3 regions of the Stenotrophomonas sp. YJH_SMC_110 genome follow, and region 2 is predicted to be linked to each of the others. Evidence: predicted binding sites of a transcription regulator. Region 2 holds the regulator's gene; each other region holds the start of a gene.

Region 1 (5,539 bases), on a different contig from region 2:
GAAAAGGCCGGCTACCGCGTCGGCGTGCTGTCCGGCGACGTGCCGCAGAAGAAGCGTGAGAGCCTGCTCAACCGCTTCCAGAAGGGCCAGCTAGAAATCCTGGTGGCCACCGACGTGGCCGCGCGTGGCCTGCACATCGACGGCATCAAGTACGTCTACAACTACGACCTGCCGTTCGACGCCGAAGACTACGTGCACCGCATCGGTCGTACCGCGCGCCTGGGCGAAGAGGGTGATGCGATCAGCTTCGCCTGCGAACGCTACGCGATGGGCCTGCCGGACATCGAGGCCTACATCGAGCAGAAGATCCCGTCCGAGCCGGTCACCAAGGAACTGTTGACGCCGCTGCCGCGCCCGGAACGCCCGGCCCCGGCTGCTGGCGAGGAAGGTGAGGAGAACGAGAGCGTCGGCCAGATCTTCCGTGAAGCGCGCGAAGCCCGCGCCGCTGAAGAAGAGCGCCGTGGTGGTGGTCGCAGTGGGGGCCGCTCCGGCGGTGGCCGTGGCGAGCGTCGCGACGGTGAGCGCAGCGGCGAGCGCCGTTCGCGTGGCCCGCGCAAGCCGCGCGTGGAAGGCGAGCAGGTTGCAGCTGCCCCGGCCGAAGGTGCTGAAGCCGCTGTCGCCCAGGCTCCGCGTCCGCCGCGCCCGCCCCGCGCCGAGGGCGCGCCGGAAGGTGCCGTGGATGGCGAGCGCAAGCCGCGCAAGCGCCGTCGTCGTCGCCACGGCCGTCCGGTCGAGGGTGGCGAGGGCGTGCAGGCCAACGCCGGCAACGGCGCCAGCCCGGTGACCCCGGTGCAGGTGGTGGCCAAGCCGGTGCGCACGGCGGCCGACAGCGGCGATTCGTTCCTGACCCGCATCGGCCGCAAGATCCGCCGGATGCTGTCGGGCAGCTGATCGGCGCTGCCGATCAGCAGGTAGCCCCCGACCGTTGGTCGGGTGACCTTGACCGGTGTGCCGACCAACGGTCGGCACCCACCCTGGCAGGCAACCCACACAGCTGCCGGCCAGCGGCCGGCACTACCTATCGCGCGACCGTCTCCACGAGGTCGCGCCGCTCCTGCATAATCGGGGCATGAGTGTCCTGCGCTTCGACAATGTCAGCAAACAGTACGCCGGTGGCCACGAGGCGCTGATCGATGTCAGCTTCGAGGTCGCGCCGGGCGAGATGCTGTTCGTCACCGGCCATTCCGGTGCGGGCAAGAGCACCCTGCTCAAGTTGATCCACCTCGACGAGCGGCCCAGCCGCGGCGCGGTGGTGTTCGACGAGCGCAACCTGCTGAAGGTGCGCGGCGGCGACGTGCCCCGCCACCGACGCGCGGTGGGCGCGGTCTACCAGGACCACCGGCTGCTGATGGACCGCTCGATCGCCGAGAACGTGGCGCTGCCGCTGATCCTGCGCGGCACCCGCCGTGGCGACATCAGCAAGCGCGTGCGCTCGGTGCTGGAGCGGATGGGCCTGGGCCATCGCGAGAAGGCGCTGCCCTCGCAGCTGTCGGCCGGCGAGCAGCAGCGCGTGGGCATCGCCCGCGCCATCGTCGGCGAGCCCAAGCTGCTGGTGGCCGATGAGCCGACCGGCAACCTCGACCCGACCCTGGCGGCGGAGATCATGGCCCTGTTCGCCGAGCTGCCCTCGCGCGGCACCAGCGTGCTGGTGGTCAGCCACGACCTGCCGCTGCTGCGCCGCATGCGCAAGCGCGTGCTGATCCTCGACCATGGCCGGCTGGTGGATGACATCTCGCCGCAGGACCTGGCGGAGTAACCGATGGCGAAGAACGAAAACAGCGAAGCCGCCGCCCCCTCGCGCGTGGGCGTCTGGTTCCAGCACCACGTGCACAGCGTGGTGTTCAGCCTGGGCCGCGCCTGCCGCAAGCCATGGGCGACCCTGCTGACGGTGATGGTCATGGCGCTGGCGCTGGCGCTGCCGCTGGGCCTGTCGATCGCGCTGGACAACCTCAAGCAGTTCGCCGGCAGCGTGCAGCAGTCGCGCGACATCAACGTGTTCCTGAAGGGCAACGTCGATGCACCCGGCGCGCTGCGCCTGGCCGGCCAGCTGCGCGACCGCGACGACGTGGCCGAAGTGAACGTGCGCACGCCCGAGCAGGGCCTGCAGGAACTGCGCGATGCCGGCCTGGGTGAGGCGATCGACGCACTCAACGACAATCCGCTGCCTTCGCTGCTGGTGATCACTCCCGGCCAGGGCAAGGACGACGCACGCCTGGCGCGCGCGCTGGAAAGCCTGCCCGAGGCCGATCTGGTGCAGCACGATGCGCTGTGGCGCCAGCGCCTGGATGCCTGGCTTGCCTTCGGTGCGCGGCTGGTGCAGGTGCTGTCGGTCCTGCTCGGCGCAGGTGCCGCGCTGGTGGTCGGCAACACGGTGCGCCTGGACATCCAGGCCCGCCGCGAAGAGATCGGCGTGTTGCAGCTGCTGGGCGCCAGCGATGGCTTCATCCGTCGTCCCTTCCTGTACCTGGGCGCGTGGTACGGGCTGGGCGCCGGCGCGGTGGCGCTGGGCCTGATCGGGGCGGCCGGTGCCGCGCTGCGCGTGCCGCTGGCCGAACTCTCGCGCAGCTATGGCAGCCCGTTCGTGCTGCACGGCCTGGACCTGCTGCACGGTGGCCTGGTCCTGCTCGGCACGCTGCTGCTGGGCTGGCTGGGCGCCTGGCTGGTCACCGGCCACTTCCTCCGCCAGACCCGCCCGACCGACACCTGAGACCGGCATGCAACCGCAAGCGCTGAAACACCTTGAAGGGCCCGCGACGCGGGTGATGGTGGTCGATGGCTCGAAGCTGGTGCGCAAGCTGATCGCCGACGTCCTGCAGCGTGACCTGCCGGGCGTGGAGGTGATCGGCTGCGACAGCATCGAGGACGCACAGCAGGCGCTGGCACAGGGGCCGGTGGACCTGGTGACGACCTCGCTGACCCTGCGCGATGGCGACGGCCTGGCGCTGGCGCGGATGGTGCGCGAAGCGGCCGGCCAGGCCTATGTGCCGGTGATCGTGGTCTCCGGCGATGCCCAGCAGCACCTGGAGCAGCGCCGCTTCACCGAGTACGTCACCGACTATTTCGACAAATCGCTCGGCCATGAAGCACTGGCGACCTTCATCCGCGGCTACGTGCAGCCGCAGACCATCCCCGGTGCCACCATCCTCTATATCGAGGACAGCCGCGTGGTGGCCGAGGCCACCAAGCGCATGCTGGAACGCCAGCAGTTGAACGTGCTGCACGTGGTCAGCGCCGAAGAAGCGTTCACCCTGCTCACCGCCGAGTCGCTGGGCCGCAGTCGCCACCGCATCGACCTGGTGCTGACCGACGTCACCCTGAAGGGCGAACTGAGCGGTCGCGACGTGGTGCAGCGCGTGCGCGTGGATTTCGGCTACGGCAAGCGCCGCCTGCCGGTGCTGGTGATGACCGGCGATGGCAACCCGCACAACCAGACCGGGCTGCTGCAGTCCGGTGCCAACGACCTGGTGCTCAAGCCGATCGAAGAACGGCTGCTGGTCACCAAGGTGCTGTTCCAGCTGAGGCTGGCCCGATTGAACGATGGACCTCTGTTGCGATGATGGATGAAGTAGCCGACACCCCGACGATCCAGCTGGAACCGAGCTGGAAGCAGCATGTCGGCGATTACCTGTTGCAGCCGCAGATGCGCGAGCTGTCCAGCTTCCTGCGCCAGCGCAAGGCCAGTGGCGCGGCGGTGTTCCCGCCCGGCCCGCAGATCTTCGCCGCGTTCGACGCCACGCCGTTCGAGCAGGTGAAGGTGGTGATCCTCGGGCAGGACCCGTACCACGGTCGCGGCCAGGCACATGGCCTGAGTTTCTCGGTGCCGCCGGGCGTGCCGGTGCCGCCGTCGCTGCTGAACATCTACAAGGAGATCGAGAGCGATCTCGGTATCCCGCGTCCGGACCACGGTTGCCTGATTCCGTGGGCGCAGCGTGGCGTGCTGCTGCTCAATGCGGTACTGACGGTGGAAGAGGGCAAGGCCGGTGCGCACCAGGGTCGTGGCTGGGAAGGCTTCACCGACCACGTGGTGGATGTGCTCAACCGCGAGCGCGAAGGGCTGGTGTTCATGCTCTGGGGCGCCTATGCGCAGCAGAAGGGCAAGGTGATCGACACCCGCCGCCATCGCGTGCTGAAGTCGCCGCATCCGTCGCCGCTTTCGGCCCATCGGGGCTTCCTCGGCTGTCGTCATTTCTCGATGGCCAACGAGTACCTGCAGCGCCGCGGCCAAGCCCCGATCGACTGGTCGCTGCCGCCGCGCTCGGCACTCTGAGGGCCGGCGGGCCGCTGGGCCTGAATACCGGGCAACGTTCCCGGGCCTGAATGGGCCTTCAGAACGGCCCGTTCAGCTCCGCTTGACCGGAATCGGCCGCTTTACGGCAGGTAATTGCTTGAATTCCAAGGGATTGTGAATCCCGAAAAGCATGCTCGCCACTGTCATCAAATCGCGCTACGGTAGGGCTCTGTTTGGGACCAGTGTTGCATCAATGGGATGCTGGAACTTTTTCCTCCTTTAGCAGTCCAAATCCCGGACTGCTAAGATGGGTGCCTATGAGCCAGAACACCTCTACTGCCCTTGTGGCAAACAATCTCCCGATTCCCAGTGCGCTCGGTTCGCTGGACGCCTACATCGGTGCCGTGCACCAGATCCCGGTGCTGTCGGTCGATGACGAACAGGACCTGGCCCGTCGCTTCCGCGACGGCAACGATCTGGACGCCGCCCGTGAGCTGGTGCATTCGCACCTGCGCTTCGTGGTGCACGTGGCCCGCGGCTACAACGGCTACGGCCTTGCCCTGGGCGACCTGATCCAGGAAGGCAACATCGGCCTGATGAAGGCGGTCAAGCGCTTCGACCCGGACATGGGCGTGCGCCTGGTCTCCTTCGCGGTGCACTGGATCCGTGCCGAGATGCACGAGTTCATCCTGAAGAACTGGCGCATCGTGAAGGTCGCCACCACCAAGGCGCAGCGCAAGCTGTTCTTCAACCTGCGCAAGTCGAAGACGCGCCTGGGCTGGATGAACGCGGCTGAGGTGAGCGCGGTGGCCAAGGACCTGAACGTGTCCGAGCGCGAGGTCATGGAAATGGAGTCGCGCCTGTCGGGTCGCGATATCGGGTTCGATGCGCCGGCCGACGAGGACAACGAACACGCACCGCCGTCGCCGGCTGCGTTCCTGGTTGCCGATGACGAAGACCCGTCGATGGCCTACGAACGTGCCGACAGCGAAGACAACCAGATGCAGCTGCTGCGCGAAGGCCTGGCGGAACTGGATGCCCGCTCGCGCGACATCATCCGCCGCCGCTGGCTGGACGCGGACAGCAAGGTGACGCTGCAGGAACTGGCCGACGAGTACGGCGTGTCGGCCGAGCGCATCCGCCAGGTTGAAGCGAACGCGCTGAAGAAGATGAAGGCGCTGTTCACCGCGTAAGCGTGAAGGCGTTGGAATGAAGAAAGGCCCGGCGGAGATGCCGGGCCTTTTTGTTTCTGGAGCGCATCCACGCATGGCGTGGATCAATCCTGGCGCCAGGGCGGCAGCTGCGCCGACC
Region 2 (5,539 bases):
CCACGCAGCTGTTCCACTTCGGCGTGCATGCGCTCGCGCTGCGCGCCCAGCTCGTCCATCGGCACACGGTGCTTGCGGGCCAAGTCGTGCAGGCGGCCGAGGCGACGCTCGTTCTCCTCGAACTGTTCCGGGTCGGCGTCGAGGTCGTCATGCACGCGGTCCAGCAGCGACAGGGCTTCGTGCAGCTGGATCGAGGCGTTTTCGATCAGGCCGTCGACCTCGCCCAGGCGCGGGTCGTGTTCGATCAGGCGCGACAGCTCGTGGCGCACCTGCTGCAGCAGGTCCAGCGCGGAACTGCCGTCGTCGCCATTGAGCTGGTTGCTGGCCGCCTGGCAGGCACTCAGCAGGGCACTGGCATGGGCCTGGCGGCGGTGGCTGGCGCCCAGCGCGGCAATCGACTCCGGTTCCAGGTCTTCGCGGTCCAGTTCGCGCAGCTGGTGCTCCAGGAAGCCGATCCGGTCACTGACGTCGCCCTGCTGCGACAGCGCCAGCGATTCATCGACCAGCGCCTGCCAGGCCGCAGCGGCGCGGCGCACCTGGCGGCGCTCGTCCTCGTTGCCGGCATAGGCGTCCAGCAGGGCCAGCTGCGACGGGCGCGTCAGCAGGGCCTGCTGTTCGTGCTGGCCGTGGATCTCCACCAGCAACGAGGCCAGGTCGCCCAGCTGGGCCAGGGTCACCGGGCGGCCGTTGATCCAGGCCCGCGAGCCGCCATCGGCACGGATCACGCGGCGCAGCTGGCACTGCTCCTCGTCGTCCAGCTCGTTGTCGGCCAGCCACTGGCGCGCGGCCTGCAGCTGGTCCAGCGCGAACTCGGCCGACAGCTCGGCGCGCGCGGCGCCGTGGCGGACCACGCCGCTGTCGGCGCGCAGGCCGGACAGGAAGCCCAGCGCGTCGACCATCAGTGACTTGCCGGCGCCGGTCTCGCCTGAAACCACGGTCATGCCTGGCCCGAACTCCAGTTCGGTGGCGCGGACGACGGCGAAATCCTTGATCGAAAGATGTCTGAGCATGGGTAAGGGGGTGTCAGCAGCCGCGCAACGCTAGCACGCGGGCGCGGGAGGTCCAATGACTTGCCAAGGTGATCCGCCGCCATTATCTAGTGTCCGTGTCTCACAGGTTGATTCCATGCACGGTTCTCCCGACCAGCTTGCCCCGCGTGCGCGCCATCTGCTGCGCACGCTGATCGCGCGTTACATCCAGGACGGTGAGCCGGTCGGCTCGCAGACGCTGGCGCGCGTGGCCGGGCTGGAGGTCAGTCCGGCCACCATCCGCAACATCCTGGGTGACCTGGAAGACCTGGGGCTGCTGGCTTCGCCGCACACCTCGGCCGGGCGCGTCCCGACCGCACATGGCTACCGGGTGTTCGTCGACAGCCTGCTGCAGATGCAGCCGCCGGGCGAAGGCGAGCTGGCCCGGCTGCGCCAGGAACTGGCCGGCGGCGGCAGCACCCAGGCCCTGCTTGGCAGCGCCTCGGAGCTGCTGTCGGCGATGAGCCACTTCGTCGGCGTGGTCAGCGCCCCGCGGCGCGAGCAGTTCGCGTTCCGCCAGATCGATTTCGTGGCGCTGGACGGGCGCCGGGTGCTGGCGATCCTGGTGTTCGCCGACAACGAGGTGCAGAACCGGGTCATCGAGACCCGCCAGGAGTTCGCGCCGGGCCAGCTGGAACAGGTCGCCAACTACCTCAACGCGCATTTCGCCGGCCTGCCGATGGCCGAGATCCGCACCCGCCTGCTGCTGGAACTGCGTGATGCCCGTTCGGAGCTGGAGCAGCTGCTGGCGCACAGCATCGAGCTGGCCGAGCAGGCCCTGCAGCCGGCGGCCGACGACATGCTGGTGGCCGGGCAGACCCGTCTGATGGGGGTGCAGGACCTGTCCGACCTGGAGCGGCTGCGCGAGCTGTTCGAGCTGTTCTCCAGCAAGCGGGAGATCCTGCAGCTGCTGGAGCGGACCATCCAGGCGCCCGGCGTGCGCATCTTCATCGGCGAGGAGACCGGGATGATGCCGCTGCAGGGCGTCTCGCTGGTCACTGCCCCTTACACGGCCAATGGCCAGGTGCTGGGCGTGCTGGGCGTGATCGGCCCCAAGCGGATGGCCTACGACCGGATGATCCCGCTGGTCCAGGCTACTGCCGATGTACTCGGCGCGGCGTTTTCGCCAGCCGGGCGCACTCCTGGAACATCCGACGCTTGAAACGCAGCATCCCGCCCACACTAGGGTGGGTGGAGGCGGAGACTGACCGCCAGGGACCCAGACATGAACCACGAACATCCAGATATCGAATCCCAGCAGACTGCCGCCGATGCGGCCGCCGCCGCCGGCGTCAACGACGAAGTGGAGCGCCTGCGCGCCGAGGTCGAGCAGATCAAGGCCGATGCGCTGCGTGAGCGCGCCGACCTCGAGAACCAGCGCAAGCGCGTTGCCCGTGACATCGAGCAGGCCCGCAAGTTCGCCAACGAGAAGCTGCTGGGCGAGCTGCTGCCGGTGTTCGACAGCCTGGATGCCGGCTTGAAGGCGGCCGGCGATGACCCGCATCCGCTGCGCGAGGGCCTGGAGCTGACCTACAAGCAGCTGCTGAAGGTTGCCGCCGACAACGGGCTGGTCCTGCTGGACCCGATCGGCCAGCCGTTCAACCCGGAACACCACCAGGCCATCAGCCAGGTGCCGGCCCCAGACGCCGCCCCGGGCAGCGTGGTGACCGTGTTCCAGAAGGGTTACCTGCTCAACGAGCGCCTGCTGCGGCCGGCGCTGGTGGTGGTGGCCGCCGACTGACCCCTCCAGGGCCGGAAGGCGGGAATGTCCCGTCACCCGGCCCGACGCTGAACGCGCCGGGCGACCGGAAACACAGCGTTCGGGAGATGGCTTGAATGTTCCACGAGCCTCCCCCACATCGTATTCATCCACCGGCCGAACGGCCGGACTGACCCCAACAAGCATCCTCAGGAGTCTCCCCCATGGGCAAGATCATTGGTATCGACCTCGGCACCACCAACTCGTGCGTGGCGATCATGGACGGCGGCAAGGCCCGCGTCATCGAGAATTCGGAAGGCGATCGCACCACCCCGTCGATCGTCGCCTACACCAAGGACGGCGAAGTCCTGGTGGGCGCCTCGGCCAAGCGCCAGGCCGTCACCAACCCGAAGAACACCTTCTATGCGGTGAAGCGCCTGATCGGCCGCAAGTTCACCGACGCCGAAGTGCAGAAGGACATCGCCCACGTCCCGTACAGCATCCTGGCCCATGACAACGGCGATGCCTGGGTGGCCACCAGCGACGGCAAGAAGATGGCGCCGCAGGAAATCTCGGCCAAGGTGCTGGAAAAGATGAAGAAGACCGCCGAGGACTTCCTCGGTGAGAAGGTCACCGAAGCGGTCATCACCGTGCCGGCCTACTTCAACGACAGCCAGCGCCAGGCGACCAAGGACGCCGGCCGCATCGCCGGCCTGGACGTCAAGCGCATCATCAACGAGCCGACCGCGGCCGCGCTGGCCTATGGCCTGGACAAGGGCGACAACAAGGATCGCAAGATCGTGGTGTACGACCTGGGCGGCGGCACCTTCGACGTCTCGGTGATCGAGATCGCCAACGTTGACGGCGAGAAGCAGTTCGAAGTGCTGGCCACCAACGGCGACACCTTCCTGGGCGGCGAAGACTTCGACAACCGCGTCATCGAGTACCTGGTTGAAGAATTCAACAAGGACCAGGGCATCGACCTGCGCAAGGATCCGCTGGCCCTGCAGCGCCTGAAGGACGCTGCCGAGCGCGCCAAGATCGAGCTGTCCAGCGCCCAGCAGACCGAAGTGAACCTGCCGTACGTCACCGCTGACGCCTCGGGTCCGAAGCACCTGAACATCAAGCTGACCCGCGCCAAGCTGGAAGCGCTGGTGGAAGACCTGATCAAGAAGTCGATCGAGCCGTGCCGCGTCGCCCTGAACGATGCCGGCCTGCGTTCGAGCGACATCAGCGAAGTGATCCTGGTCGGTGGCCAGACCCGCATGCCGAAGGTGCAGCAGGCGGTGACCGAATTCTTCGGCAAGGAACCGCGCAAGGACGTCAACCCGGACGAAGCCGTGGCACTGGGCGCTGCGATCCAGGGCGGCGTGCTGGGCGGCGACGTCAAGGACGTGCTGCTGCTGGACGTGACCCCGCTGTCGCTGGGTATCGAAACCATGGGCGGCGTGTTCACCAAGATCATCGAGAAGAACACCACCATCCCGACCAAGGCCTCGCAGGTGTTCTCCACCGCCGAGGACAACCAGTCGGCCGTGACCGTGCACGTGCTGCAGGGTGAGCGCGAGCAGGCCCGCTTCAACAAGTCGCTGGCCAAGTTCGACCTGTCCGGCATCGAGCCGGCTCCGCGTGGCCTGCCGCAGGTGGAAGTGTCCTTCGACATCGACGCCAACGGCATCCTGCACGTGTCGGCCAAGGACAAGAAGACCAACAAGGAACAGAAGGTCGAGATCAAGGCCGGTTCGGGTCTGTCCGAGGAAGAGATCGCACGCATGGTCGCCGACGCGGAAGCCAACCGCGAAGAAGACAAGAAGTTCCAGGAGCTGGTGCAGGCCCGCAATCAGGCCGATGCCCTGATCCACGGCACCCGCAGTGCCATCACCGAGCACGGCAGCAAGGTCGGCGGCGATGTCATCGGCAAGGTCGAGGCGGCCCTGGCCGACCTGGAAACCGCGATGAAGGGTGACGACAAGGCACAGATCGAAGCCAAGTCGAAGGTGCTGGAGGAAGCCGGCCAGTCGCTGTTCGCCGCTGCTTCGGCCGACCAGGGCGGTGCCCCGGGTGCCGACGCCGGCAACGCCGGCAAGGCGCAGGACGACGTGGTCGACGCCGAGTTCACCGAAGTCAAGGACGACAAGAAGTCCTGATCCGGACCGACACGGGACGCTGGCCATCAGCGTCCCGTTGTCGCATCAGGGTCCTGACCGCCCACCGGCGTGTCGGGGCGCCCGACGCAAGAGCGGACCTGGTTCCGCTCTTCCGCTTTGACGAATCCCGACTTTCCGGAACCAGATTCACCATATGAGCAAGCGCGATTACTACGAAGTGCTGGGCGTTGCCCGCACCGCCACCGACGACGAGCTGAAGAAGGCCTACCGTCGCTGTGCGATGAAGTTCCACCCGGACCGCAACCCGGGTGATGCGGCGGCCGAAGCCTCCTTCAAGGAGTGCAAGGAAGCCTACGAAGTGCTGTCCGATGGCAACAAGCGCCGCATGTACGACAGCCACGGCCACGCCGCGTTCGAGCACGGCATGGGCGGTGGTGGTCCGGGCGGCCCGGACATGAACGATATCTTCGGCGATATCTTCGGCAACATTTTTGGCGGGGGCGGCGGTGGGCCGCGCCAGGCCCGTCGCGGCGCCGACATCGGCTACGTGATGGAGCTGGACCTGGAAGAAGCGGTACGCGGCGTCGAGCGCCGCATCGAGATCCCGACCCTGGCCGAGTGCGGCGACTGCGATGGCAGTGGCTCCGAAGACGGCAAGGTCGAAACCTGCAATGTGTGCCATGGCCGCGGCCAGGTGCGCATCC
Region 3 (5,539 bases), on a different contig from region 2:
GGGATCGACGGTCGACATGACCGCCGAGTATAGGGCCGCCGCCGGGTCAGGGCCCGGCGGCGGCAGTGGACCGCTGCGTTGCGCGGTCAGTTGGCCAGCTGGCAGGTGGCCGGCTTGGCCGAGGTGAACAGGGCCGGGGTTGCCCACTCGGGGTGGTCGATGAACGGGTTGCGGTTGCCCTGGAAGCTGTAGATCACGTCATTGCGCGCACGCTCGGCATCATCCGGCGGATCGGACAGGTGCCAGTCGATCAGCGTGGACAGCAGGCCCATGTAGGCCGGCGAACTGCTGGTCTTGACGATTTTGCTGCGGTCGTCGGTCAGCTCCAGGTCCGGCTCGGACTGGCCGGTGGCCGCATCCTTGCCGCCCTCGTAACGGATCGCCATGTACATCACCGCACGCGCCATGTCGCCCTTGCGCTTGCCCCACACCTCGAAGGTGCCGGTGTTGCCGTCCGGCGTGCGCACCCAGTTGGAGTTGCCCGGATAGCCGCCGCTGCCGCCGCCCTGGCCGTTGTTGGCCTCGGTGGCGCGCTCGCCGCAGTTGGCGTCGCACTTGCCGAACGGCTTGTTGCCACGGTCGGCGTTCCACTGCGCGTCGGTCAGGTACAGCATGTGGGTGTCGGTATACGGCGCGTACGGCAGGCCCTTGTCACCGGTGGTGGTGGCAAAGCCCAGCGAGTTCGGCCAGGTGTGCTCGCGGTTGTACTTCAGGCCACTGCCACTGCCGGCGCGATCGGTCACCTTGGCGTAGCTGTGGTTGCGATATGCATCGAGGATCCTGCCGGAATTGTTCGGATCCTCGTCGGCGATTTCCAGAATGGTCCAGGTACTGGTGCCCGAGCCGCTGTAAGGGTAGGCGGTGTGGCCCTTGATGGTGGCATGCAGCGAGCAGCGCAGCTGGCTGGGGCTGCTGGTGTTGACCTTGGAGTAATAGCCGGCCGGCACGCCCGGGTTGCCCGGGTCCGGATTGCCGCCGGTGCTGGCCACGGTGAAGGCGATGCGGCTGTCGGCGGCCGGGTGCGCGCCCTGCAGGTCGGTGATGCGCGCGGCGCGGATGTCGAAGCGGCAGGCCTCACCGGCCACCAGCGCAGTGTTGGTGGACAGCTTCACGCTGCGGCCGCTGGCCGGGAAGGTCAACGGCACGCTGCCGGAGGTGCCGCAGCTCAGGGCGAAGGCGCCACTGGCCAGGTTCACCGTCTCGCTGAACACCACTTCCAGGTCGGCGGCGGCCGGGAAGGTGCTGCTGCCCTGCGCCGGGGTGGTGGTGGAGACCGACGGCGGTGTGTTCGGGCCCGGGGTTCCGCCGCCACTGAAGGTCTGGCCGTTGTTGCAGCTGCCGAAGGTCTGCCTGGCCGACTCGGCCCAGGTGAAGTGGGTGTACTGGCTGCCGCTGCCGGTCAGCTGCAGCGAGGTGCCCGCGGCCGTGCTGTTGGTCTCGGCCACCGGGATGTTCTGGCTGGTCATGCCGGCGGCAGGGCCACCGGAGGCGGTGATGGCGCCCTCGTAGCTGAGGAACTGGACCACCTTGCCGCTGGCATCGACCAGGGCGATGCCGTCGTTGGGGCCGTTCTGGATGCCGTTGGTCGGGTAGTTGACCACGGCGATGGTCGCGCTGCCGCAGCCGGCGGCGGTGCCGGCCGGGACCGGGTTGTTGGCGTAGACCGCGGCCGCCGAAGGATTGCTGCCGTTGTAGAGGTAGAGGCGGTAGCCGGACAGGTCCTCGCCGGCGGTGGCGACCACTTCGATGGCTTCGCCGACGTCACCGGCGGCGGTGCTGTCGTCGTAGTGCAGTTCGTTGATGAAAACCTCGGCCTGGGCCGGCGCGGCGGCCAGTGCCAGCAGGCAGGCGGCGGCAAGCGGGGACAGCAATCGCATCGACTACTCCTTGTGATTGGGAATGCCTGACCGAGCCTAAGGCCGATCCAGTGACACTTTGTCGTAAATGAACGTCAGATATCTGACAGTGCGACGCTTGTCACCGAAATTGTCCAAGACCGACGCCTTGGCCGAGGCGCGCGGGCGGAAAAATTTTTTCATTCCGCCCTTGAAAGGGGGCGGCGGGGCTCCATCTCTGCCCTGCTCCCGACGTTGTCGGGTTTCTTCACGTGCGGTTCTGGCACTCGCTTGGGGTGAGTGCTAACATCGCCGGACTTTTTTAGACCAATCAATCACTTAAGAGGTCTCCTATGAGCATCAAGCCGCTGCACGACCGCGTTGTGGTCAAGCCGATCGAAGCCGACGAAATCTCCGCCGGTGGCATCGTCATCCCCGACTCGGCCAAGGAAAAGTCCACCAAGGGTGAGGTCGTGGCCGTCGGCCCCGGCAAGCCGCTGGACAACGGCAACGTGCGCGCGCCGTCGCTGAAGGTCGGCGACAAGGTCATCTACGGCCAGTACGCCGGCAGCTCGTACAAGAGCGAAGGCGTCGAATACAAGGTCCTGCGCGAAGACGACGTGCTCGCCGTCATCGGCTGAGCCCCGGCGCGACCTGTTTCAACCTGATCCCAAACTCCCAGCCGCCGGGCATCGTCCGGCGCTACCAATGAGGTAAATGCAATGGCTGCCAAGGATATTCGTTTCGGTGAAGACGCCCGTTCGCGCATGGTGCGCGGCGTCAACGTTCTCGCCAATGCCGTCAAGGCCACCCTGGGCCCGAAGGGCCGCAACGTCGTGCTGGAAAAGAGCTTCGGCGCGCCGACCATCACCAAGGACGGCGTCTCCGTCGCCAAGGAGATCGAACTGGCTGACAAGTTCGAGAACATGGGCGCGCAGATGGTGAAGGAAGTTGCTTCGCGCACCAACGACGATGCCGGCGACGGCACCACCACCGCCACCGTGCTGGCCCAGGCCCTGATCCGCGAAGGCGCCAAGGCCGTTGCCGCCGGCATGAACCCGATGGACCTCAAGCGCGGTATCGACAAGGCCGTCTCGGCCGCCGTCGCCGAGCTGAAGAACATCTCCAAGCCGACCGCCGACGACAAGGCGATCGCCCAGGTCGGTACCATCTCGGCCAACTCGGACGAGTCGATCGGCCAGATCATCGCTGACGCGATGAAGGAAGTCGGCAAGGAAGGCGTCATCACCGTTGAAGAAGGCTCGGGCCTGGACAACGAGCTGGACGTGGTCAAGGGCATGCAGTTCGACCGCGGCTACCTGTCGCCGTACTTCATCAACAACCAGCAGTCGCAGACCGCTGACCTGGATGACCCGTTCATCCTGCTGCACGACAAGAAGATCTCCAACGTCCGTGACCTGCTGCCGGTGCTGGAAGGCGTCGCCAAGGCCGGCAAGCCGCTGCTGATCGTGGCCGAGGAAGTCGAAGGCGAAGCGCTGGCCACCCTGGTGGTCAACACCATCCGTGGCATCGTCAAGGTCGTGGCCGTCAAGGCCCCGGGCTTCGGCGACCGTCGCAAGGCGATGCTGGAAGACATGGCCGTGCTGACCGGCGGCACCGTGATCTCCGAAGAAGTCGGCCTGTCGCTGGAGAAGGCCACCATAAAGGACCTGGGCCGCGCCAAGAAGGTGCAGGTCTCCAAGGAGAACACCACCATCATTGACGGCGTCGGCGACAAGGCCAACGTTGATGCACGCGTGGCGCAGATCAAGACCCAGATCCAGGACACCTCCTCGGATTACGACCGCGAGAAGCTGCAGGAACGCGTGGCCAAGCTGGCCGGCGGTGTTGCCGTGATCAAGGTCGGCGCCTCGACCGAAATCGAAATGAAGGAAAAGAAGGATCGCGTCGACGACGCCCTGCACGCGACCCGTGCGGCCGTTGAAGAAGGCGTGGTTCCGGGCGGCGGCGTTGCCCTGGTCCGCGCGATCACCGCGCTGGCCGGCCTGAAGGGCGCCAACGAAGACCAGAACCACGGCATCCAGATCGCCCTGCGTGCGATGGAAGCCCCGCTGCGCGAGATCGTGGCCAACGCCGGTGACGAGCCGTCGGTCATCATCAACAAGGTCAAGGAAGGCACCGGCAGCTTCGGTTACAACGCCGCCACCGGCGAGTTCGGCGACATGCTGCAGTTCGGCATCCTGGACCCGACCAAGGTGACCCGTTCGGCGCTGCAGAACGCCGCCTCGATCGCTGGCCTGATGATCACCACCGAAGCCATGGTTGCCGAAGCTCCGAAGAAGGACGAGCCGGCCATGGGTGGCGCCGGTGGCATGGGCGGCATGGGTGGCATGGGCGGCATGGACTTCTAAGTCCACGTCCCCCGGCGGTCGTTGCCGACCCTGGTCGGCACGCCCTCCCGATGCAAGGAAGAACCCCGCCGCAAGGCGGGGTTTTTCGTTGCCCGGTTGCCGCCGCAGCAGCGCATCGCTACGCTCGGTGGCCATGCCTACCTCCTTCATCGTCGTCGACGACTTCCTTTCTCCTGCCGATGCGCAGGGGCTGCGCCAGGCGGCGCTGGGCCTGACCTATCCGGTGCAGGAGGGTGCATTCCCCGGCCGCAATTCGCAGCAGCGGCTGGAACTGGATGGGCTGTCCGGCGCGGTCTCGCGGCTGGTCAACGAACCGCTGCGGCCGGTCAACCCACTGCAGTCGCACGGCAAGTTCCGCCTTACCCTGGCCGGTGACACCGGCCGCGCCAAGGTGCACGCCGATCACTCGCACTGGTCGGGCATCCTCTACCTGAGTGCACCGGAGCACTGCGAGGGCGGCACCGAGTTCTTCCGCCACCGCCGTACCGGCACCGAGCGCATGGCCCTGGATGCAGCGGAGCTGGCCGCATTGGGCTATGCCAACGGCGGCGACATGCATCGTGACATCATCGAGCGCGACAGCAACGACGACAGCCAGTGGGAAATGACCATGCGCATCCCGATGCGTTTCAACCGGCTGGTGCTGCTGCGGCCCTGGTTCTGGCATACCGCCGGGCCAGCGTTCGGCGACCGCCAGGAGAATGGCCGGCTGGTGTACCTGATGTTCTTCGAGCAGGCGCGCTGAGCGGATCAGGCATCCACGCGTGAGGTGGATCCACACGCCATGCATGGTTGCTCCCATCCGCACTCCCCGCCCAGGGATCATCGCACCGTCATTCGATGAAGGCCTTCGCCGCGCCGTACTCCCACTGCCATGGCACGCCGGTATCACCCAGCACGAACGCCACCAGTGCCGGGAAGGTGGCCTCGGCCCGTACATCGTTGCCCAGGATCACCACGCAGCGTTTGTGCCGCTCGATGCACACCAGGGTGTTGCCGACCGCATCGTCGTGGCCGCCCTTGTAGAAGCCTGCACCCTGGGGGCCACGGAAGGTCACCACGCCCAGGCCCGCGGCCAGATCCCGGTGCTGCTGCGCAACGGGCAGCTCCGGCTGCAGCGTTGGGAACTGGCTGGCGGTGGTGATCGGCAGCTGCGGCCGCACCAGTTCCCTGCGCATTGCCGCAGACAGCCCATCGCCGCGCACATAACCGGCGGCGAAGTGGGCCATGTCGGTGATGGTGGTATCCATCGATCCTGCCGCCCGCACACGGCTGCGTTGATCGTGCGGCTCTGTATTGCCTTCGACGGTCCAGCCATCGGCCAGGTTGCCG

Evidence for each region. Region 2 encodes HrcA, which represses chaperone genes, less so after heat shock. Its sites were predicted from a motif close to TTNGCACTCNNNNNNNNNGAGTGCNAA; they were not measured.
Region 1: a site for HrcA is predicted at 4,508-4,534, ahead of rpoH (RNA polymerase sigma factor RpoH). Genes of this name have one in related genera too.
Region 3: a site for HrcA is predicted at 2,116-2,142, ahead of AC5P6H_RS02735 (co-chaperone GroES). Genes of this name have one in related genera too.

What each region holds. Positions count from the first base shown of each region.
Region 1 is NZ_JCAFSM010000001.1:657,647-663,185, reverse strand. Features, by position in the region: gene rhlB (ATP-dependent RNA helicase RhlB) at 1-891, shown strand, start outside; gene ftsE (cell division ATP-binding protein FtsE) at 1,070-1,756, shown strand; gene ftsX (permease-like cell division protein FtsX) at 1,760-2,707, shown strand; gene AC5P6H_RS02935 (response regulator) at 2,715-3,557, shown strand; gene ung (uracil-DNA glycosylase) at 3,554-4,267, shown strand; gene rpoH (RNA polymerase sigma factor RpoH) at 4,546-5,421, shown strand.
Region 2 is NZ_JCAFSM010000003.1:309,527-315,065, reverse strand. Features, by position in the region: gene recN (DNA repair protein RecN) at 1-1,010, opposite strand, end outside; gene hrcA (heat-inducible transcriptional repressor HrcA) at 1,126-2,190, shown strand; gene grpE (nucleotide exchange factor GrpE) at 2,254-2,769, shown strand; gene dnaK (molecular chaperone DnaK) at 2,952-4,874, shown strand; gene dnaJ (molecular chaperone DnaJ) at 5,029-5,539, shown strand, end outside.
Region 3 is NZ_JCAFSM010000001.1:617,778-623,316, reverse strand. Features, by position in the region: gene cutA (divalent-cation tolerance protein CutA) at 1-18, opposite strand, end outside; gene AC5P6H_RS02740 (endonuclease) at 87-1,877, opposite strand; gene AC5P6H_RS02735 (co-chaperone GroES) at 2,189-2,476, shown strand; gene groL (chaperonin GroEL) at 2,558-4,207, shown strand; gene AC5P6H_RS02725 (DUF6445 family protein) at 4,341-4,952, shown strand; gene AC5P6H_RS02720 (serine hydrolase domain-containing protein) at 5,041-5,539, opposite strand, start outside.